DNA from 3 places in the Janthinobacterium sp. Mn2066 genome. Region 2 is predicted to be linked to each of the others. Evidence: predicted binding sites of a transcription regulator. Region 2 holds the regulator's gene; each other region holds the start of a gene.
The links. The regulator FNR, encoded in region 2, switches genes on or off when oxygen is low (the NO sensors DNR and NnrR bind a similar motif). The targets are predictions, from matches to a motif close to TTGATNNNNATCAA.
Positions count from the first base shown of each region.

Region 1: the regulator FNR is predicted to act here: its motif matches at 949-962, upstream of ACL9RI_RS24180 (bacteriohemerythrin).
Region 3: the regulator FNR is predicted to act here: its motif matches at 1,096-1,109, upstream of ACL9RI_RS23735 (OmpW/AlkL family protein).

Region 1 covers NZ_JBMOUF010000014.1:118,026-125,271, reverse strand. Annotated here, with positions in the region: gene ACL9RI_RS24190 (PepSY domain-containing protein) at 1-528, shown strand, start outside; gene ACL9RI_RS24185 (hypothetical protein) at 722-877, shown strand; gene ACL9RI_RS24180 (bacteriohemerythrin) at 1,037-1,429, shown strand; gene ACL9RI_RS24175 (hypothetical protein) at 1,505-2,314, opposite strand; gene ACL9RI_RS24170 (TonB-dependent siderophore receptor) at 2,575-4,818, shown strand; gene ACL9RI_RS24165 (nucleotidyltransferase domain-containing protein) at 4,819-5,589, opposite strand; gene ACL9RI_RS24160 (hypothetical protein) at 5,631-5,867, shown strand; gene ACL9RI_RS24155 (methylated-DNA--[protein]-cysteine S-methyltransferase) at 5,960-6,538, shown strand; gene ACL9RI_RS24150 (DUF1294 domain-containing protein) at 6,618-6,992, shown strand; tRNA gene ACL9RI_RS24145 (tRNA-Asn) at 7,041-7,116, shown strand.
Region 2 covers NZ_JBMOUF010000019.1:61,450-68,695, forward strand. Annotated here, with positions in the region: gene ccoP (cytochrome-c oxidase, cbb3-type subunit III) at 1-812, shown strand, start outside; gene ccoG (cytochrome c oxidase accessory protein CcoG) at 812-2,200, shown strand; gene ACL9RI_RS26690 (FixH family protein) at 2,216-2,740, shown strand; gene fnr (fumarate/nitrate reduction transcriptional regulator Fnr) at 2,744-3,502, opposite strand; gene ACL9RI_RS26700 (response regulator) at 3,720-6,821, shown strand; gene ACL9RI_RS26705 (TOBE domain-containing protein) at 6,818-7,246, opposite strand, start outside.
Region 3 covers NZ_JBMOUF010000014.1:35,043-42,288, forward strand. Annotated here, with positions in the region: gene ACL9RI_RS23730 (LysR family transcriptional regulator) at 141-1,037, shown strand; gene ACL9RI_RS23735 (OmpW/AlkL family protein) at 1,170-1,787, shown strand; gene ACL9RI_RS23740 (lysostaphin resistance A-like protein) at 1,934-2,644, shown strand; gene ACL9RI_RS23745 (gamma carbonic anhydrase family protein) at 2,682-3,224, shown strand; gene ACL9RI_RS23750 (DUF3144 domain-containing protein) at 3,255-3,560, opposite strand; gene ACL9RI_RS23755 (gluconokinase) at 3,631-4,131, opposite strand; gene ACL9RI_RS23760 (OmpA family protein) at 4,128-4,631, opposite strand; gene ACL9RI_RS23765 (diguanylate cyclase domain-containing protein) at 4,654-5,907, opposite strand; gene ACL9RI_RS23770 (YfiR family protein) at 5,904-6,494, opposite strand; gene ACL9RI_RS23775 (Na+/H+ antiporter) at 6,610-7,246, opposite strand, start outside.

The DNA of each region.
Region 1 (7,246 bases), on a different contig from region 2:
CTTGAGAATGGCGGTTATGGCATCGCTTCGGGCTGGCTCACGCATTACGCCCCTGTCGGCAGCGAATTGTCATTACGCCTGCAAGCCAACCCCGCCTTCGCCCCCGCGCTGGACGACGTGCCGTGCATCTACCTGGGTAACGGTTCGGGCCTGGCCGGCCTGCGTTCGCACTTGCGCGCCCGCAAGGAAGCGGGCCTGGCCCGCAACTGGCTGATCTTTGGCGAGCGCCAGCAAGCGGCCGACAGCATTTGCGCCACCGAGCTGGAGGGCTGGCAGAACGAGGGCCACCTGGCGCGCCTGGACCGCGTCTTTTCACGCGATGGCACGGCGCAAAAATACGTGCAGGATTGCCTGCGCGCCAATGCGACCGAATTGCACGCCTGGCTGGCGGACGGCGCCATCGTCTACGTCTGCGGCAGCCTGCAAGGCATGGCGGCCGGCGTCGATGCCGTCCTGCTGGAACTGCTGGGCCAGGATGGACTCGATGCGCTGATGGCCGAGGGACGCTACCGCCGCGACGTGTATTAGAAAACACCTCGCAAAACCTGCTGCGCGTCGATTTTGCAAGGGGTTGTTAAGCAACAGGCTATATTGCGGCAGCGCAACACAGCATTCTGTTGACGTTTACATCAGGCGCACTACACTGAAGACGTGGTAAGAAGTTGGGAATGACCGGCAAGCGACGCATACCGTGCCACTGCCGGCAAACCAGGAGACGATCATGTTGACGCTTAAAGTGCTGGCCTGCCTTGCCCTGTCTGCGCTGATGCTCGTGCCCGTGATACTGCGCGGCCCCCTGCAAGGCCAAATCGTCCAGAACATCCCCATCCCGAATGTCGATGCCCACGCCATGTGGAGCCGCTGGCCACAGCGCTAACCGGACATCGTCATGCGTGGCGGATAAGACAGGCTGAATATCCATCAGCCTGCCTGGTATCCATCACACCTTTGATATAGATCATAGTTTTATGTGTATCCGAGACGCACACTGATATGGCTCAGTCAGCATCATGATGAACCCAAGCAGGAGCCTGTCATGGACACGTGGAACGAAGAAATGGCGCTGGGACTGCCCGCCATCGACGAGGCGCACGCAGCGCTGTTTTCAGCCATCGCGCACCTGGCGCAACTGGACGACCAGCAATTCGGCACTGCCTTTCGCGACCTGATCGCGGCCGTAGAGCGTGACTTTCGCGAAGAAGAAGACTTGATGGAGGGCATCGGTTTTCCCGCCTTGCCCAATCATCGCGAACAGCATGCGCGCATGCTGTGCAGCTTGCATCACGCCTGGGCGGCGGTCGATGAAGGCGATCTGGCGCAAGGCCGCCACGCCCTCGCCTTGTTGCCGCAATGGCTGCTATTTCACCAGGCCACCATGGACGTGGCCCTGGCGGCAGCGCTGGAACTCACGCAGCAGCATGGTCACTGAGGCTCCCCGGACCCAGCGAGTCTGACAATGGCCAGGCAACGTTAACGCGGCCGTGGCCATTCCCTCAGGCTCGCGCTACAACAGCAAGACGGTGGTCTGCTCCGGCAAGACCATGCGGTAGTGGCCCGGATATTTATCCTCGCCATCGAATATCTTGCAAAATACGGGCATATTGATATCGTTGACAGCTGGCTCGTTCATCGGCAAGGTGGCGATCAGCTGTTCGCCCTCCACCAGTTGCAAGGCGCTGCCCTGCTCGGCCGTGCAGAATGCCAGCGATTGCACTTCCTTGGCGAACGGTTTTTTATACCATGGCGTGATGGCCCGCACGGCGCGCTTGGCGTCATGCAAGACTTGCGCTATCCGCGTGACGTTCCACGCATCCTGGCCGACAGCCGGCTGGATCACCATGCTGGCCGTCAGTTCGCCCTTTTCCTTGTTCACCAGAAAGATTCCATCTTGCGCCGCAACATCGGCGTTCAAGGGCACGACAAACACGCCGCCGTCAGACACCTTGACCGGGATCGGTGCGCCATTGCCCTTCAAGGCCACGCGCACGTCGCTGATGGTGGCGTTCAATTTGGCCGGGATCAGGCGCAAGGCCATGACCACGCTGCCTTTTGAGACTTCCCATACTTTCTTGGCCGTCTGATAGCTTTCTTCATAAGCAGTGAAACGCACGCGCGGCGCCTTCGCATCGCTGGTCGCCGTGACCGTCACGGTTTGCGGCGCCGTTTCCGGCGCCTCCTGCTGCGGCGCTTGCACGGCGGCAGGCGTACTGTCCAGCGGGACGGCAGATGGCACGGGCGGCGGCGCCTCGTGCTGCTGGGCATGGCCCAGCAACACGACACAGCACAACCCGGCACCCGCGATCCATGTACGCATGCATTTCTTTCTTCGTAAGAATATTTTTACCTGCCAGCATTATGGCAGAAGCACAAAAAATCCGTTCAGCTCCCTTTCTGCGGCCAGCATCCCAGGGATACACGTACTTGCTTAATGAAACAATAAGAAGTATATTGATAATGATTCTTATTCACAAATTGTGAAGATCACCACACAGCGCATCAACTCCAAGCCAGACTTCAGGGCGCCGCAGCCCTCCAGCAAACGAGACAGGAAATCACCACACAGCCAGGAAAATAATGCCTTCGACGTCGACACCCGTTCCACATTTCACCATTCCCTCGTCCCACCTCCGCCTGCGTCCCCTGCCCCGCTTGCTGCACCTGACCCTGCTGGGCATCGCCGCCAGCAGCCTGTGCGCACACGCGGCCGGCGCCGATCACGACGTCACCATGCCAGCCGTCACCGTTACGGGCCAGGGACCGGCCGCCACGGAAGGCACGGGTTCCTATACGGCCGGCGAAATGCGCAGCGCCACGCGCATGGATTTGTCTCTGCGCGAAACCCCGCAATCGGTCAGCGTCATCACGCGCCAGCTGCTGGACGACCTGGGCGCCGTGCGCCTGGACCAGGCGCTGGCGCAAACGACAGGCATCCAGGTAGGCCAGAATGACACGGAACGCACGACATTTTACGCGCGCGGTTTCGGCATCAACAACCTCCAGGTCGATGGCATGCCACGCGGCGGCAATGCGCCGCTGCAAGACACTATCCTGTATGACCGCATCGAAGTGGTGCGCGGCGCCACCGGCCTGATGGGCGGCACGGGCGATCCGTCGGCCACCATCAACATGGTGCGCAAGCGCCCCACGAAAGCCTTCCAGGGCAGCGCCGGCCTGATCGCGGGCCGCTGGGACGACCAGCGCGTGGAAGCCGATATCTCCACGCCCCTGAACCAGGATGGCAGCGTGCGCGGCCGTGCCGCCCTGGCCAAACAGCGGCGCGATTCCTACCTGGACATGTACCATGAGCGCAAGACGGTGGGCATGGCCATCCTGGAGGCGGACTTGCGCCCTGGCACCCTGCTCACTTTTGGCGCTGATTTCCAGGACAACACGCCGACCGGCGCCACCTGGGGCGCCGTACCCTACTGGAATGCCGATGGCAGCCTGGCCCAGATGCCGCGCAACACCAGTTTCACGACGCCGTGGAGCACCTGGGCCAACAAGCAGCATACGATTTTCACCTCGGTCGACCAGCGCCTGCCCGGCAACTGGACCGTGCACCTCGGTTATGCCCACACGGAAAGCAGCAACCGCACTACCGTCGCCTATGCGGGGGCGGGCTACCCCAACCCGGCCACGGGAACAGGCATGCGCCTGTGGACAGGCGCCTGGGGCGAGGGCAAGACGGACAATGATAATGTCGATGTGTATGCCAGCGGGCCATTCACCTTGCTGGGACGCAAACACACGGCCATCATCGGCTGGAATGGCGGCAACCAGCGGGCGCGCTCGCTCGGCGGCGAAGCCGAAATCAATTACCCGGCGCAGATTCCCGATTACCGCAGCTGGACCGGCAATATTCCGCGCCCCATCTTCCACCCGGACGGTTCCCGCAGCGAAACGGTAACGCGCCTGGCGGGCGGCTATGTTGCCACCCGGCTGAGCCTGGCCGATCCCTTGCATGTGATCGTCGGCGCGCGCAACAGCACCTACCGCACGGACACGCGCAACTACGATACGCAAGGCAAATTCATCGACACCAGCGACTTTGCCGAAACGCGCAATGAAGTCACGCCCTATGTGGGCGCCGTATTCGACATCAACAAGCAATATTCGCTCTATGCCAGTTTCACGCAGCTGTTCAATCCGCAAACCAGCAAGGACCGCAACAACAAGTTTTTACCACCGGAAACGGGCGACAATGCCGAACTGGGTCTCAAGGGAGAATTTTATGACGGCAAGCTGAACGCCTCGGCCGCCCTGTTCCACACCAGGAAAAAGAACCTGGCTGAACTGGACCGCACGGTGCCGCCCGGCTTCCTCTTGCCCGATGGCGGCCAGGCCATGGTGGCCAATGGCGACGGCATCACGGCCAAGGGCGTTGAATTCGACCTGTCCGGCCAGCTCACGCCCGCCTGGGAAGCGAACGGCGGCTACACCTATCTGCATGCAGCCGAGGCCGATGGCCGGCGCGCCGCCACCAACCAGCCACGCCATCTGCTGCGCCTGGCCACCAGCTACCGTTTCGATGGCGCCTTGCACGGCTTGCGGGCGGGCGCCAGCATGACGGCGCAAAGCGCAACTTACAGCGAAGCCTGGTATGGCCGGCCGCCAACAGGGGCGACGACGAATATCCCGCAAGGCGCGTACGCGCTGTTCAACCTGATGGGCAGCTACGCTATCGGCAAGCATGCCAGCGTGCAGCTGAACGCCAACAACCTGCTGGACAAAAAGTACTACCGCAACGTGGGCTTCTTCGACGGCGTGTTCTGGGGCGAACCGCGCAATATCAGCCTGGCCGTGCGCAGCGCCTTTTAATCAGTCCAAATCACTGCGCCAGTGCGCAGGCGCCGGCAGGCTGTGTCCGTGAAGCAAGGGACCACCGACCGGCGACAGCACGGCAGCAATCAGCTGTGCATACGCCTGCTGGCCTGCTGCCAGGTCGCTGGCCAGCAGGCGCAGCGCAGCATCCAGCGCTTCGGCGATGACCGCATCAAACGCATGCAGCCGTCGATACAAATGCTTGCCGCCACCACTCCACTGCTGCGCCGCCCGCAAGCGCAGGTCGGCCAGCTTTTCGTACAAACGGCAAGCCACGGCCAGCGCCTCGCCCGCATGGCGGCTGTCGCCCAGGTCTTCCAGCAAGGTGGTGATTTCATAACGGCGCATTTGCAGCTGCACCGCCGTCAGGGCCGGTGGGCCCGCCGCATGGATGGACTGCGCCAGCGCCTGCAGCCTGGCGTAGTGCTCGCCCGAAGCGAGGATGTTTTCCCCCTCGACCACCATCGCCGCCAGCGGCACCGTGCCGCCAGGCGCATCGAGTTCACGGCAAAAATAGCTGTAGGTAGCAAGGTCGTGCGCAAACAGTTCCACCGTGCGTCCTTCGGCGACGATGGTGGAGCGCCAGGCGTGCTCGACGTAATCGAACAGCAGCAGCAAGTCGATATCGGAGCTGGCCGTCTGCCGGCCAGTGGCGAACGAGCCGCCGATAATGGCCGCCACGGCGCCCGGATAATGGTCGTGTACCAGCCGCTCGGCAATGCCGCGGATCTCGTCATAGCTAGCCAGTGTATTTGCCAGTGCTGTCATCGTCGCATCCGCCATGAGTAAGTTGCCAAAAAGAAAAACTTATGCCAATATCCGACCCCGGTCACCATTACGGATTATTCATGTATTACGTGGAATTAGCATTACTTGCGCTGGCAGCCGTCGTCATTATCCGGGGATATAAAAAGAATCACCGCAACACCATGCTCGGCGGCGTCTTCCTCTTGCTGATCTCTGGCTGGGGCATCCAGGCCGCCAGCGACTTTGCGCAAGGTTTTCAGGATGCTGAAAACAAATATATACAAGCTGCTGGCAAGTAACTTTCCAGCACCTGCCGCATCACGATATTTCCCAGCCTGATAAACTGCATGCCATTGCAGTCCAATCAATGGCAAAGTCCACGAGGTGCGACATGGAATATCGGTATATGGTGGTACCCTCGCCCGTCGGCGAACTGACCCTGGTCGCCCGCGTGGCGGCGCATCAAGCGGGCCTGGCCGCCATCCTGTGGCAAGACGACAAACCCAACCGCGTGCGCCTGGGTGAGATGCTGGAAGATAAAACGCATCCCTTGCTGCTGGAAACGGCACGCCAGTTAAGCGAGTATTTCGCCGGCACGCGCCAGCAATTCGACCTGGTGCTGGACTTTGCCGGCACCACCTTCCAGCAAGAAGTATGGCAGGCGCTGCTGACCATCCCGTTTGGCCAGACGCGCAGTTACGGCAAGATAGCGCGCCAGATCGGCCGCCCCGCTGCCGTGCGCGCCGTGGGCGCCGCGAATGGCAAGAATCCCATTTCCATCATCGCCCCCTGCCACCGCGTGATCGGCGCCACGGGCGAGTTGACAGGCTTTGCGGGCGGCTTGCATGCCAAGGAAACCTTGCTGACGCTGGAAGGCATTTCCCTGTCGAGCGACCGGGAAGCCCAAAAGACAGGCCACGCCCGGCGCCGCGCCGTGCAGATTGATACGGCGCAAGGCTCGCTGTTTTAGGCAGCCTGGAGCCAGACTCAAGGACACGCTATGATGCTGTCCGTCTCCATCCAACCCAAGCAAGCACCTCGAATACATCATGCCCTATCTGTCCATCCTGTTTTTTATCGTGCTGTATCTGGCCGCGACCTTCTTTTTCCATATCCCGCCCTTTGTCGCCCTGATTTATGGCGCCCTGAGCCTGGGCTGTTTCGTCGCTTACGCGCTCGACAAGCGCGCCGCCAAGGCAGGCAGCTGGCGCACCTCGGAACGCACCTTGCTGCTGCTGGGCTTGCTGTGCGGCTGGCCCGGCGCGGTACTGGCGCAACAATGGCTGCGCCACAAGTCCAGCAAGCGCTCGTTCCGCATCCTGTTCTGGATCACGGTGGCCATCAACGTCGCCGCCTTTGCCTATTTCTGCCTGCACTACTCGGCCCCCGATATCGGCACCGACGTCGCCCCCATCGAGATATAACATAAGCAACTTGCCAGAACAGCAGAAGCTCCCTATAATAGCGGCCTTTCCCTGATAGCTCAGTCGGTAGAGCGACGGACTGTTAATCCGCAGGTCCCTGGTTCGAGTCCAGGTCGGGGAGCCAGAATTCTCAAGCAAAAAGCCCAGCCTTACGGTTGGGCTTTTTGCGTTTCAGGGCGGCATGACTCACGATAGCGGCCGGACAGTCATGGACATTCACGACTGATGGCTTCAAGAATGTTTCTTAAAGAGGA
Region 2 (7,246 bases):
CGCCCGGCGCCCCTGCCGACGGCACTACCGGCCACGTGTGGGACGATGATCTGAAGGAATTGAACACGCCGATGCCGCGCTGGTGGATGTGGCTGTTCTACATCACCATTGTCTTCGCGCTGGCCTATCTGTTCCTGTATCCTGGCCTGGGCACCTATGCCGGCAAGCTGGGCTGGAAATCCTCGGGCCAGTACGAAGAAGAACTGAAAAAAGCGCAAATCGATTACGGCCCGCTGTTCAACAAGTACCTGCGCCAGGACTTGAAAACGGTGGCGGCCGATCCGCAGGCGCTGGCCATTGGCCAGCGGCTGTTCCTGACCTACTGCGCGCAATGCCACGGCTCGGATGCGCGCGGCAACAAGGGTTTTCCCAACCTGACCGACAGGGACTGGCTGTACGGCGGCGAGCCGGACGTCATCAAGACCACCATCCTGCACGGCCGCAACGGGCAGATGCCGCCCATGGGTGCAGCGCTGGGGTCGGAAGCCGATATCGAGAACGTGGCCCACTATGTGCTGAGCCTGTCCGGTTCCACCGCAGACCCGATCAAGTCGGTGCTGGGCAAGGCCAAGTTCGGCGCCTGCATGGCCTGCCATGGCGCGGACGGCAAGGGTAACCAGCAGTTGGGTGCACCCAACCTGACGGACAAGATCTGGCTGTATGGCGGCAGCGCCGACACCATCATGGAAACCATCCGCAAGGGGCGTAACAACACCATGCCCGCCTTCGGTGAATTCCTCGGTGAATCGAAAGTGCATGTGCTGTCGGCCTATGTGTGGAGCTTGTCGAATCCCCAGCCAGCTGCAAAATAATGTCCGAACCTCAAGTCATCCAGATGTACGCGGCCCGCGAGCAGATCTACCCTCGCGAGGCCAAAGGACGCTACGCCACCTGGCGCTGGGTTTGCCTGTGGCTGACCCAGCTGGCGTTCTACGGCTTGCCGTGGCTGAGCTGGAACGGCAGGCAAGCGCTGCTGTTCGACTTGACCACGCGCAAGTTCTACATTTTCGGCGTGGTGCTGTGGCCGCAGGATTTTATCTACCTGGCGGCCCTGCTGATCATCTGCGCCTATCTTTTATTCCTTGTCACGGCCATCGCCGGCAGGGTCTGGTGCGGCTTCGCCTGCCCGCAAACCGTGTACACGGAAATCTTCATGTGGGTCGAACGCAAGATCGAAGGCACGCGCAGCGCGCGCATGGCGCTCGACCGGCAAGGCCCGTCCTTGCGCAAGACGGCCAAGAAAACCGCCAAGCATATGGCCTGGGGCGCCATCGCCCTGTGGACAGGTTTTACCTTTGTCGGCTACTTCACGCCGATACAGGAATTGGCGCATGAAGTACGCACGCTCAACTTCGGTCCCTGGGAATGGTTCTGGGTCTTGTTCTACAGCCTGGCCACCTATGGCAATGCAGGCTGGCTGCGCGAACAGGTGTGCAAATACATGTGCCCATATGCGCGTTTCCAGAGCGCCATGTTCGACCAGGATACCCTGATCGTCAGCTACGATGCGAAACGCGGCGAACCACGTGGTGCGCTGAACAAGAAAACCGCCAGTGGCGACGCCCAGCTGGGCGCCTGCATCGATTGCAGCCTGTGCGTGCAGGTGTGTCCGACCGGCATCGATATCCGCAAGGGCTTGCAATATGAATGCATCGGCTGCGCCGCTTGCGTGGACGCCTGCAACAGCGTGATGGACAAGATCAGGCGCCCGCGCGGACTGGTGCGCTACAGCACGGACCATGCACTGGCCAACAACTTTGATGCACGACAAATACGCCGCCGCGCCATGCGCCCGCGCGTGCTGGTCTACACCGCCATCCTGGCCCTGATCACCATCGCCGTCGGCAGTTCCTTGCTCTTGCGCACGCCGTTGAAACTGGACGTGATCCGCGACCGCGGTTCGCTGGGGCGCGAAGTGGAAGACGGCATGATCGAAAACGTGTATCGCCTGCAAATCATGAATACGTCGGAACAGCGCCAGACCTACCGCATCACGGTCGATGGCTTGCCCGGCTTGACCCTGCTCACGCGCGATGAAGTAACCGTCGAGCCGACGGAAACGCTGGCCTGGCCGATCCGCCTGCGCGCGCCGCACGGCGTGGGGGACAAAGGCTCGAACAAAATCGGCATTGCATTGACTTCGCTCGACGACGCCTCGCTGCATGTCCATGAAAAAGCGGTGTTTTTTGTACCGCGCTAAAGAAAAGGAAAAACCATGTCCCATCCCTCGCCGCTACAGGCGCCCGTCGCTCCCTGGTATAAGCACCGCTGGCCCTGGCTGCTGATGGTGGGCCCTGGATTGTCCGTCATCGTCGGCAGTGTCATGGGCTATATCGCCTTTACGCAACCCGACGCGCTGGTGGTGGGCGATTATTACAAGCAGGGCAAGGCCATCAACCAGGACTTGCGGCGCGATACAGTCGCCAGCAACCTGGCCATGGACACCCGCCTGGCCTATGACGTGGCGCAAGGCCGGCTGACGGGTTCCGTGCACAGCTTCGGCAAGGCTTACCAGGCGCCGCTGCAGCTGCACCTGGCGCACGCCACCTTGCCGGAAAAAGATATCCGGCTGCTGGTGCAGCCCGATGCACAGGGGAATTTTTCGGTAGCGTTGCCGATGCTGGAACGCAGCCGCTGGCAAGTGCTGGTGGAGAACGACAAGCGCGAGTGGCGCTTGTCGGGGATCTGGAGCTGGCCGGTGCAGCGCGCGATTACCCTGCGCGCCGACGAAGAGCTGTAAAACCTATTTGCAGTTGTCGGTACCGGCCGTAATGGCTTTCAACTTTGCTGGCTGCAAGATCTCGATCTCGCGGTTCGACACGCGCAGCCAGCCTTCCTTCTTGAATTTCGACAGCAGACGGCTGACGCTTTCGATGGTCAGCCCCAGGTAGTTGCCGATCTCTTCGCGCGACATGCGCAGCTGGAAATTGCTGCCCGAATAACCGCGCGCTTCGTAGCGCGAGGCCAGGTTGACGATGAAGGCGGCAAACCGCTGCGTGGCCTGCATATTACCCAACAACAACATCACGCTTTGCTCACGCGTGATTTCCTGGCTCATCATGCGGTGAAAATGGCGCAGCAGGGTCGGCATGTTTCCCAGCAATTGTTCCAGGCTGGAAAACGGGATTTCACACACTTCGCTGTCTTCCAGCGCCACCGCGTTGCAATGGTGGCGGTCGGCGCTGATGGCGTCCATGCCCAGCAGTTCCCCGGCCATCTGGAATCCCGTCACCTGCTCTTCGCCACCCGGATTGATCTGGTACGTCTTGAAGTGCCCCAGGCGTATTGCATACAGATTCTGGAATGCATCGCCGATGCGGAACAGCGAAGCGCCACGGGGCACCTTGCGGCGGCGGCCGATGATCTGGTCCAGGCGGTCCATGTCGCCCACATCCAGGCCCATCGGCAAACACAGCTGGTGCATGCTGCACGTCGAGCAGCGCGCGCGCAACGCCTCCACGGAAACCACGGGTGGAATAGGCGAAAGTAGCGCTTCAGTCATGTCTGTACCTTTTAGAAAAATGCAACATCAAGTTTACTGCATAGTACGTTGCCATGCGACAATTTCAGCGAAAAACAGTACAAATAGCGACATCCATCCTTTAATTATATGGCAACATCGTGGAACCTCGCTATAGCGCCGTACTCGCCAGCACCGCAATGCGAAAAGGCACAGGCTGATTGCTTGCCAAGCCAGGGTATTGATAGGAAAATAAATCATGAAACCTCTCGGCATCAAAGCAAAAGTCGCCCTGGCCACCAGCCTGACCTCGATCGCCATGATCGCCCTGGTCACCATGATCCAGGTGCAGCGCATGCGCGACGACTTCACCACCGTGCTGCTGAGCCAGCAAGCGGCGCTGGTCGCGCGCACGGCGGAGGAACTCGACGACAAGCTGCAGATGTTGCTCGACATCATCTCCCAGACGGCGCAGCACCAGCCCCCCGAACTGATGCAGAACGCCGGCCAGTTGCGCACCTACTATGAACAACGGGCCGTGCTGGCCCTGTTTGACGATGTGCTGGTGCTGGACAAGCAGGGCAAGGTGGTGGCCGACGTGCCCCAGGTTCCAGCGCGCAATGGCATCGATGTGACCGACCGCGACTACTTCAAGACGGTGATGCGCACGCGCCGCGCCATGATCACCGAGCCCATGCTGGGCAAGACCAGCCACCTGCCCATCGTGCAAATGGTCGCTCCCGTGCTCGATGGCCAGGGCGAGGTAGTGGGCATCGTGATCGGCGTCTTGCGCCTGTACAAGGACAATCTGCTGGGCCATCTGCGCCAGGCCAAGGTCGGCAAGAATGGCTATTATTTTGTCCTCACGCGCGACCCCGTGCCCCTGTATGTGCTGCACCCGGACACCAGCCGCCTGCTGCAGCCCCGTTCGCCAAACGCCAATCTGGCCACCACGCAATTGCTCAAGCAGGACGGCGAGGGCAGCATGATCAGCACCAATAGCCAGGGCGTGACGGCCGTCAACAGTTTCCAGCGCCTGAAATCGGTCAACTGGCTGCTGGCTGCCTCCTTGCCCGTCGATGACGCCTTCGAACCGTTCGACGGCGTGCTGTACCGGCTGGTGCTGTGGAGTATCTTCGCCTCGCTGCTGGCCGCCCTGGTGCTGGGCTGGGTAACCGTGCGTTTGCTGTCGCCGCTGGTGCGCCTGCGCGACACCTTGCTGGCCCTGCGCGTCAGCGGCAGCCGCTTTACGCCCATCCCGGTGCAGCAGCGCGACGAAATCGGCGAACTGACCGACGCCTTCAATGGCTTGATGAGCGAGCGCGAACGGCTGCAGCAGGAAGTCGAGGTGCGCGCCGGCGAGCTGGAACAGGAGCGCGACCGGGCCGAAGCGGCCAACCGCGCGAAGAGCGATTTCGTGGCCAATATGAGCCATGAAATCCGCACGCCCCTGAATGCCGTGCTGGGCATGGTGTATTTGCTGGGCAATACCCGGCTCGACACGGAACAGCGCAAATACCTGACCATGGTGCGCGTGGCGGGCCAGTCGCTGCTGGGCATCCTGAACGACGTGCTCGATTTCTCGAAGATCGAGGCGCGCCGCATGGACTTGTCGCCGATCGAATTCGACCTCGATGAGCTGATGAATACCCTGGCCACCACCATGACCATGAATGCCGGCGAAAAGGAGCTGGAACTGGCGATCGCCGTCGAACCGGACGTGCCGCGCCGCCTGGTGGGCGACGCCCAGCGGCTGCAGCAAATCCTCGTCAACCTGGCGGGCAACGCCATCAAATTTACGGAAAGCGGCGAAGTGGTGGTGGCCGTCAGCCTGGCGCAGGACGAACCGGGCCAGCAAAACCGTTCATGGCTGCGCTTCGAAGTGCGCGACACGGGCATCGGCATGACGGCCCAGCAGCAGGAACAGTTGTTTACCGCTTTCTCGCAGGGCGACCAGAGCATCACCCGGCGCTTCGGCGGCACGGGCCTGGGGCTGGCCATCAGCAAGCACCTGATCCACATGATGGGCGGTGAAATTGCCGTTACCAGCAGCGAAGGCAAGGGCAGCCGCTTCTGGTTCAGCGTGCCCTTCGACGTGCTGGCCCAGCCCGAGGCCGAACGGCGCACGCCGGCGCTGGGGCAGCTGCGCCTGCTGGTGGCCGACGACAACCGCACCAGCCGCGAGCTGATCGTCAAGCTGATCGAGGCCTGGGGCTGGAATGCCGACCAGGTCGATTCCGGTTTCGCCGCCATCGCGCTATACCGCGAACGGCTGGCCCAACAAGAACCGTACGATGTGGTGCTGGCCGACTGGCATATGCCGGTGATGGACGGCCTGGCCACGGCCAAGGCCATCCGCGAGGCGGCGACGGGCCAGCGCCAGCCCATCGTGGTGATGGTCAATGCCTTTGCCCGCAACCACCTGGAAGAAATCTCCAGCGCGGCCGAAGCGGACGTGGTGCTGATGAAGCCGATCACGGGCTCGAGCCTGTTCGACGCCCTGCACCAGGCCCTGAGCGCCAAGGACAATGACGGCGAAGCGCGACTGCATGCACAGCCCGCAGGCACGGCGCTGGCCGGCATGCACTTTTTGCTGGTCGAAGACAATCATTTGAACCAGGCCGTGGCACGCGGCATCCTGGAACACATGGGCGCCACCCTGGACGTGGTGGCCGATGGCTTGCAGGCGGTGGAACGGCTGCGCGCAGAAGCACTGCGCTATGACATCGTGCTGATGGACATGCAAATGCCCGTCATGGACGGCTTCAGCGCCACCCACATCATCCGCACGGAGCTGCGTTTGACCTTGCCCGTGATCGCCATGACGGCGGGCGTGCTGGCCTCCGAGCGCGAACGCTGCATGACGGCCGGTATCACCGACTTCATCGCCAAGCCGGTGGTGGTGGAAGAAATGATGGAAGTGATCACCCGCCACCTGCCGGCACGTCCCCATGCGCCCGTTCTGGAAAAAACCGCGGCGGCGCCGGTGGATGAAGACGTATTTTCCATGGCCCCCCTGATGCGCGTGATGGGGCACGACGCCAAGGGCAGGGGCGTCTTGCGGCGCATGGTGGAAGATGCGCTGAACAAGGGCATGACGCCCGTGCGCGAAGCCGAGACAGCCTTGCAGGAAAACCGCCACGGCGACGCCGCGCGCATCCTGCACGGCTTGCGCGGCTCCGTCGGCACCCTGGGCACCAAGCGTTTGATCCAGGCTGCGTTTGCCGCCGAAGAAGCGATCCATACGGAACGCCTGGATGAGGTGCCGGCGCTGCTGGCAAAAGTACGGGAAGAGCTGGAGCAGGTACTGGCAGCCGCGCGCGCGTGGCTGGCGCGGCTGCAGGATGAAGACTGGGCTTAGGCAGGTACGCCCAAAATCACGCTCGACGCTTTAAAGATCGCCGTCAGCTTGCCGCCTTCGGTAATCCCCAGGTCGCTGCTGCTTTGATTGGTGACAATCGCGGCGATGGTGCCGCCGCCGGGCAGGTCCAGCACTACTTCCGTATTCACGGCGCCCGTCTGCACGCGGGTCACGCTGCCCGTCAGCTGGTTGCGGGCCGAGAAGCGGGCGCCTTCGCTGTCGGCCACCAGGATCACCGAGGACGCCTTGATCAGCGCGAACGCTTCCACGCCCACGGCCAGGCCCAGGCTTTCGCTGCTGTCGCGCGTGACGATGGCGACGATGTGTTGGCCGCCCGGCAGTTCCAGCACGACTTCATCGTTGACGGCGCCCGTCTTGAGCTGGGCAACCTTGCCCAGGAATTGATTGCGCGCGGTAGTTTTCAT
Region 3 (7,246 bases), on a different contig from region 2:
ATGCTTGGCAATATATTATATCGCAAATGATAATCATTACCATTCTCATTTGTTCTGTGTGGCGTAAATTTGTTGCCATAACTGGAAAGGCATAAGTGATATCGCTACACTGTGCAGTAACGACAAACAATGGGATAGATATGGACCGATTTGATGCGATGCGGATATTTACGCGCATTGTGGAACTGAACAGTTTTACGCAGGCGGCCCATGATCTGGGTTTTCCCAAGGCGACGGTGACGCATGCGATCAAGCAACTGGAAGCGCGGCTGCGCGTGCGGCTGCTGCACCGGACCACGCGCCAGGTGACGGCCACGCTCGATGGCGAAGCGTATTACCAGCGCTGCGTGCGCCTGCTGGCGGACCTGGAAGAGACGGAAAATGTGTTTTCGGCGGCCGTGCAGCAGCCGGCCGGGAAGTTGCGCATCGATATGCATAGCACCCTGGGCATGCATTTCGTGATGCCCGTGCTGGACCAGTTTTGCGCCCGCTATCCGCTGATCGAGCTGGAAATCGGCATGGGCGACCGCCTGGTCGATCTGGTGCGCGAAGGCGTCGATTGTGTCTTGCGGGTGGGGGTGTTGACGGACTCGTCCATGGTGGCGCGCCGGGTGGCGCTGCTGGAGCAAGTGACCTGCGCCAGTCCCGCCTACCTGGCTGCGCACGGCATGCCGCAGACGCTGGACGACTTGCAGGGCCACCGCGCCGTCAATTTCTTTTCCGCCCACACCGGCAAGCTGTGGCCCTTCGAATTCAAGGCTGATGGCCAGCTGCATAGCCTGGAATTGCCGGGCACCGTCTCGGTCAATAATGCCGATGCATATCACGCCTGCTGCCGCGCGGGCATGGGACTGATACAGGCGCCCCGTTATCACCTGGAGAAATCGATTGCTATTGGCGAACTGTGCGAGGTCTTGCCTGCCTTGCGTCCCGATCCCATTCCCGTTTCCGTGATGTACCCGCATCACCGGCAACTGTCGTCCCGGGTGCGCGTGTTTGCCGATTGGCTGGCCAGCCTGTTTGCCGGTGTGCATTGAGCCGCTTTTTGACTTAGGTAAAGGAAAAAATCCCTCTGTGATCGTCATCGGGCGCTATTTGATGTGGATCAAAGTTTTTGCTGCACTGCACTTTTAGACTGCACAGCGTTACTTAACGACAGAGAGAATGAAATGAACAAGTCCGCAACTGCAGCAGCACTCGTCCTGGCCGTCCTCGGCGCTTACGCCGGCAATGCAATGGCCGAGGAAAGCCCGTGGCTGGTCCGCGTCCGCGCCGTGCATATCGATCCGGCCGACAAGTCTGCTCCGATCGGCGGCGTGGGCGCATCCGACCGCTTGCATGTCAGCAGCAAGACGATTCCTGAAATCGATATCTCGTATTTCTTTACCCCTAATATCGCTGCCGAGCTGATCCTGACCTATCCGCAAAAACATGACGTCACGCTCGACGGCAACAAGATCGGCACCTTCAAACACTTGCCGCCTACCTTGTCCCTGCAATACCATTTCACGCCGGAAAAACAGTTCAGCCCTTACGTGGGGGCGGGCGTGAACTACACCACCATGTCGGGCGTCAATCTGCTGGACGGCGCCGGCCGCCTGGAGCACGACAGCTGGGGCCTTTCCTTGCAAGCGGGCGCTGACTACAAGTTCGACAAGAACTGGTCGCTGAACTTCGACGTCAAGAAAGTGCAGATCCGCAGCGATGTATTTATCTCGGGCGCCAAGGCCAGCGAAGTCAAGGTGGATCCATGGCTGATCGGCGTGGGCGTGGGTTACCGCTTCTAAGCAATTCTCGCTGTGATGGAATCCGGCTCACGCAGCCGGATTTTTTTCGCCTATTTGTTTTACCTCCGCATACAATTGCTGCCGTCGTGTCCATTGGCACTTTTACATGCATTTCCCTTTTGATGATGCCTGAACTGCAGTCCCTGATGCAATATCTGCTGGCCATTACGCCCGCGTTTCTCGTCTGCGCTGCCTTGCTGCTGGCCGTGCCGCGCCAGTTGCCGCTGTTGCGGGTGCTGGTGCACATCCTCTTCTTTGTGCTGGCGCGCGATGCGATGACAGTCCATGGTTACTGGCAGGTGGCGGCCGGCGGCTTGCGCTTTACGGCGCCGCCCATGATCTTGCTGGCCTTGGGCGCCCTGTCGCTGGGGCTGATGGCTGGAATTTGCAGCCTGGAAAAAGAGATGCGTGCCGGCATCCGTTGGGCAGGGAAGGGCTGCGCCAGCTCTGCCGCCTGGGGCCTGGCCGGCGCAGCGCTGGTGGCGGTGTTGGCCATGATGTTGAAAGCGCTGGCCGGCGTGCCATCCTTGCCACCCGTCGGCACCTCTTTGTTGCCGCTGTTGCTGGTGTTTTCATTGGCCGCCAACTGTTATGAAGAACTGCTGTTTCGCGGTTTGCTGCAGCAGCAGTTACAGGAACACATGCCGGCCGTGCGCGCGGCGCTGGTGTCGGGCCTGCTGTTCGGCCTGTGCCACGCTTTCCTGGCCACTACCGTCACGCAGGTGGGCGCGCCCATCCTGGTGTTTACCGTGATCGAAGGCGTGGTGGCGGGACTGGTATATCGTCGTGCCGGCTTGCTGGGTGCGGCGCTGGCGCATGGCCTGGCGATCTTTGCGCTGGCGGCCGGCTGGGTGTAATACTGTGGGTTTTATTTTAGTCTGAAGCGAGAAAACCATGCCTCTGAGTTCTTACCTGAATACCCGTCCCGTGGTGGGCGAGCGCGTCTACCTGCACGGTACGGCGCAAGTGATCGGCGATGTACAGATCGCCGACGATTGCTCGATCTGGTGCAACAGCGTGCTGCGCGGCGACGTCAACCGCATCGTCATCGGCGAGGGCAGCAATGTGCAAGACTTTTCCATGGGCCACGTGTCGCACAAGAGCGCGTCCAAGCCCGAGGGTTCGCCCTTGACGATCGGCAAATACGTGACCATCGGCCATTCCGTGATCTTGCACGGCTGCACCATCGGCGACGAATGCCTGATCGGCATGGGCAGCATCGTGATGGATGATGTGGTGGTGGAGAAAAACGTGATGCTGGGCGCCGGCAGCCTGGTCTCGCCGGGCAAGGTGCTGGAAAGCGGCCATTTATACGTGGGCCGGCCGGCCGTGAAAGTACGCGCCCTGACGGAAGCCGAGATCGCCTACCTGCGTTATTCGGCCGAGCACTATGTGCGCGTCAAGAATAATTACCTGGCGGGCAAGGACGACGCCTGACGGCAGGCGCCGGTGTCCTTGGGCGGGGGATTAACCCTTGGGAGCGGCTGCCGGATCGGTATATTTGGCGAAGTTGGCGATATAGTCGTTGAAGTTATCGTTTAGCATGCGCTTGTATTGCTCGGTGAAAAAGGCGACGGCATCGTCTTTTTCCTGCTGCATCTTGACCGGGTCATTGGTCTTGCTGGCGATCAGGAACGCGTTGAAGCGGGCGGCGGCATACAGCAGCGAGGTGGCTACTTCATTCCCCGTGTTGTGCTCGCATTGCTGATTGGCCACGGCGATGATCTGGTCGGCCCGTTCCCAGAATTCGGGGCCCGTTCTTGGTGTGCTCATACGACTCCTCATGAAATTGCATGCCAGTCTACACAGCGGACCACGGGCTGTCCAGCCGCCAGGACGGGCCTCACGCCGTTCGCAGCAGTTGTTTCACGAGCTCATCAGGCGCCTGGCGGAAATCGAGCACGAGGCCGGCCTCGTCCGCCTGCAGCGGCTGCAAAGTCTGCAACTGGCTGTCCAGCAGGCTGGCCGGCATGAAATGCTGCCGCTCCTGCATGCGCTGCAGCAGTATCTCGCGCGGACCGTCGAGATGGGCGAAGCGCAGGCCAGGGTCACCCTCGCGCAAGAGGTCGCGGTAGGCGCGTTTCAGGGCGGAGCACGAGACGACCAGGCCTATGCCTTGCGCGCGAGCACGCGCGATGCGGTCGCGCAAGGCGGCCAGCCAGCCGGCCCGGTCGGCATCGGTCAGCGGCACGCCGGCCGCCATTTTGGCCACGTTTTCCGGCGGATGCAGTTCGTCGCCTTCCACATAGTCTACTTTCAGCCGGCTGGCCAGCAGGCTGCCGATGAAGCTCTTGCCGCAGCCGGATACGCCCATCACTACCCAGCGAGGCTCTGTTGCGCTCATGGCGAGGTGACGATGACGGTAACGCGGCGGTTTTCCGCCTGGCCCGCCTTGCTGGCGTTCGATGCCACCGGTTTGCTCATGCCCAGGCCGCGCACGACCATGTTATTGCGTGGAATGCCTGCCGAGATCATCGCGTCGGCCACCACGTTGGCACGCGCCAGCGACAGCTTGTTATTGAGCGCTTCAGCTCCTTCGCTATCCGTGTGGCCTTCCACGCGCAAGTGCGTGATGTTGACCTTGAGCAAGGCAGCGCTGATTTTCTGGATGCCGCTGCGGCTGGCGCTGGTCAGGCTGGAGGCGGCGAAGTCGAACAGCAGCTTGTCGGTAAAGCTCAGCTCCCAGCCTTCGTCCGTCTGATAAAAGCCTTGCTCCTTCAAGGTGGCGATCTGCGCAGCATTGAACGGCGATTTTACGGCTGGCGTGCTTTGGCAGGCCGCCAGCAGGCCCAGCATGAGCAGGCCCAGGAATCCAAGGCGCAGGCGCTTGACGATCAATTGCATGGTGAAACTCCTTTGGTCACGGTTAAATTTCGTTGTAGGGAAGGCGGGCCACTTCGCGCGTGCCGCGCTGTGCCTGCTTGGCCCGGTACATTGCTTCGTCGGCCGCGCCCACCAGCGAGGCAGAGTCGATGGCGTGATCGGGGAAGACGGCGACGCCGATGGTCAGCGACGTGACGATACTGTTGCCCGTCGGCAGGTCGATGGCTTGCGCCATGCCGGCGATGATGTTGTCGGCAATGTGCATGGCGTCGCTGCTGTGGCGCAAAGGCTTGAGCAGGATGGCGAATTCATCGCCGCCCAGCCGCGCCACCAGGTCGCCTTCACGCAACTGCTGCTTGATGCGCGCGGCGATGGTTACCAGCACCCGGTCGCCTGCAGCATGGCCATAGGTGTCATTGATGTACTTGAAGCGGTCGCTGTCGAGAAACAGCACGGCCACTTTGCCATTGCTGACGCGCGCTTCGCTGATGGCGCGCTCGAGCTCGGCTTCCATGAAGGAGCGGTTCGACAAGCCTGTCAGGCTGTCGTGGTTGGCGCGGTGCGACAGCGAGGCGTTTTCTTTTTGCAGATGGCTTTGCCATGCTTCCAGCTCGTCGAGCAGCGCGTTAAAGTCGTCATTGATCTGGTTGAGTTCGGCAATATTGGCGCTGGGCACGCGCAATTCGAACGAGCGCTCGCGCCGCACGCGATGGGCCGTCTCGGCCAGGTTGCGCAGCGGCGCCGTGATGTCGATTTCCATGCGGCGCGACATACGCACCGCCACGGCCAGGCTCAGTACCAGGCAGCCCAGCAGGCAGGACAGGCCGGTGAGCAGGAAGGGCAGCAGGCTGCGGCTGTGCGGCACCAGTTCGATGCTGCCGATCGCCTGTTCGTCATGGGTGATGGGAAACGCCAGCGACACGGGCAGCATCCAGCCCGTCAGGGCCCGTTCGATGTAGTAGCGCGTGCCATGTTCACCGCGTTCCCAGCGGGCCAGGATCTTGCCTTCCTTATCCTTGACCCAGGCCTGGTCAATGTCTTCATTGACGCCGATCAGGGCCAGCGCTTCCTTGGCCGCGATGGGGTCGCCAAACACCACGGCCGCTTCCACCGTATAGCTCATCGAGCGCGCCACCAGGCGCAAGTTCTGGTCCGAGTACACGCGCAGGGCCAGCAGCGCCACGGCCGTCAGGGTCAGGCCGGCGGCCAGCACGGCGATCAGCGAGATGCTCAGATGGGCGCGCCGCAGCACGCTGTCGAGCGTGGGCCGGGGTTTCTTGTTGTTGGTGATGGTCATGGCGAGGGGCCCTTGCGGCGGGCGATTTGCAGCGCGTTCGGATGCACGCGCAAGCCGCTGCGGGCGATGGCGTCGAGGTTGACGTCAAAGCCCAGCTGCGTTTCCACCAGGCGCAGGCAAAACATGGTGCCGACCAGGCAGGCCGTCCCCGGTTCGCTGACCGACAGGATGGGTTTGCCGATGATTTGTGCCAGCAATTGCTCACGTTCAACGTCGGGCAAGCTGCCCATATAAACCACATCGCATTCGGTGGCGGCGCCGACGGCGGTCTGGATCTTGAGCCGGACGCGCTGCCCCATGGCGGACGCAGGTGTATCGATAATGGCATTCTCCTGGCGCACGGCGCCTACCATGCAGACGCGCACTTCCGGCCGTGCCAGCGGCCAGCGCACATAGCTGATAATGCCGAACAATATCTGGGCAACATCGGCCGGGCGCCTCGCTTCGGCGCTGGCGGGAGTTCCTGGCATGGCACCTTGCGCTGCGCCTTGTGCCCATGCGGCATCGGTGCCGGCGGTGGCACAGGCCAGCAACAGGCAGCCGAGCAATAGCGGCAAGCGGCGCCAGGAACGGAAGAGGAAAGGCACGGCGATGTGTCTGGGTAAGTAGCTCGGGCGGCAAGCAACGTGGGATGGAAATGAATTAATTTTGTCGTGATGCTTGCATCATTATAAACATTAACCTTGTGGCTTGCATGGCGACTTACTCTTCCAGTGTTGCTTCCAGCAAATCGATTTCACGCAGCAGGCGCAAATGGATGGCGTCGTCCAGCTCCCCCGAGATGCGGCGGCGGAACAGTTCGTCGCGTTCGGCCGTCAGCGCTTCCAGGCGCAGCGCCCGCTCTGTCCTGGCCAGTTCCTGCATGCGGGCCGCTTCGTCATTGCTGCTTTCACCATACGCGAGGCGCCGCCGGTAGGCTTCGATCAGGCGATTCGCCGCTTCCGTGACGACTTGCTGCTTGCCTTCCGTCTTGATACCCGCACAGACTTTTTCCAGCCGCGCGATGGCTGCTTCAGCGGCGGCCGAGCGCGCATTGCGCTCTTCGCTGGAACGCCGGGCCGGCGGTGCGAATACCAGGCCCTTGGTCAGCAGGGGCAGGGTGATGCTGGCCAGCACCAGCGAGAGCAGGATCACGCCCATCGCCAGGAAAATGACCAGGTCGCGCGCGGGGAAGCGCGTGCCATCGGGCAAGAACAGGGGCAAGGTCAAAATGCCGGCCAGTGTCAGCGCGCCGCGCACGCCCGCAAACGAGGCCACCAGCAGCAGGCGCAGGCCGGGACGCACCAGTTGCTTGTCGTCCTTGCCTTGTTGCTTGCCGGCCAGTCTGTCTTTCTTGTTT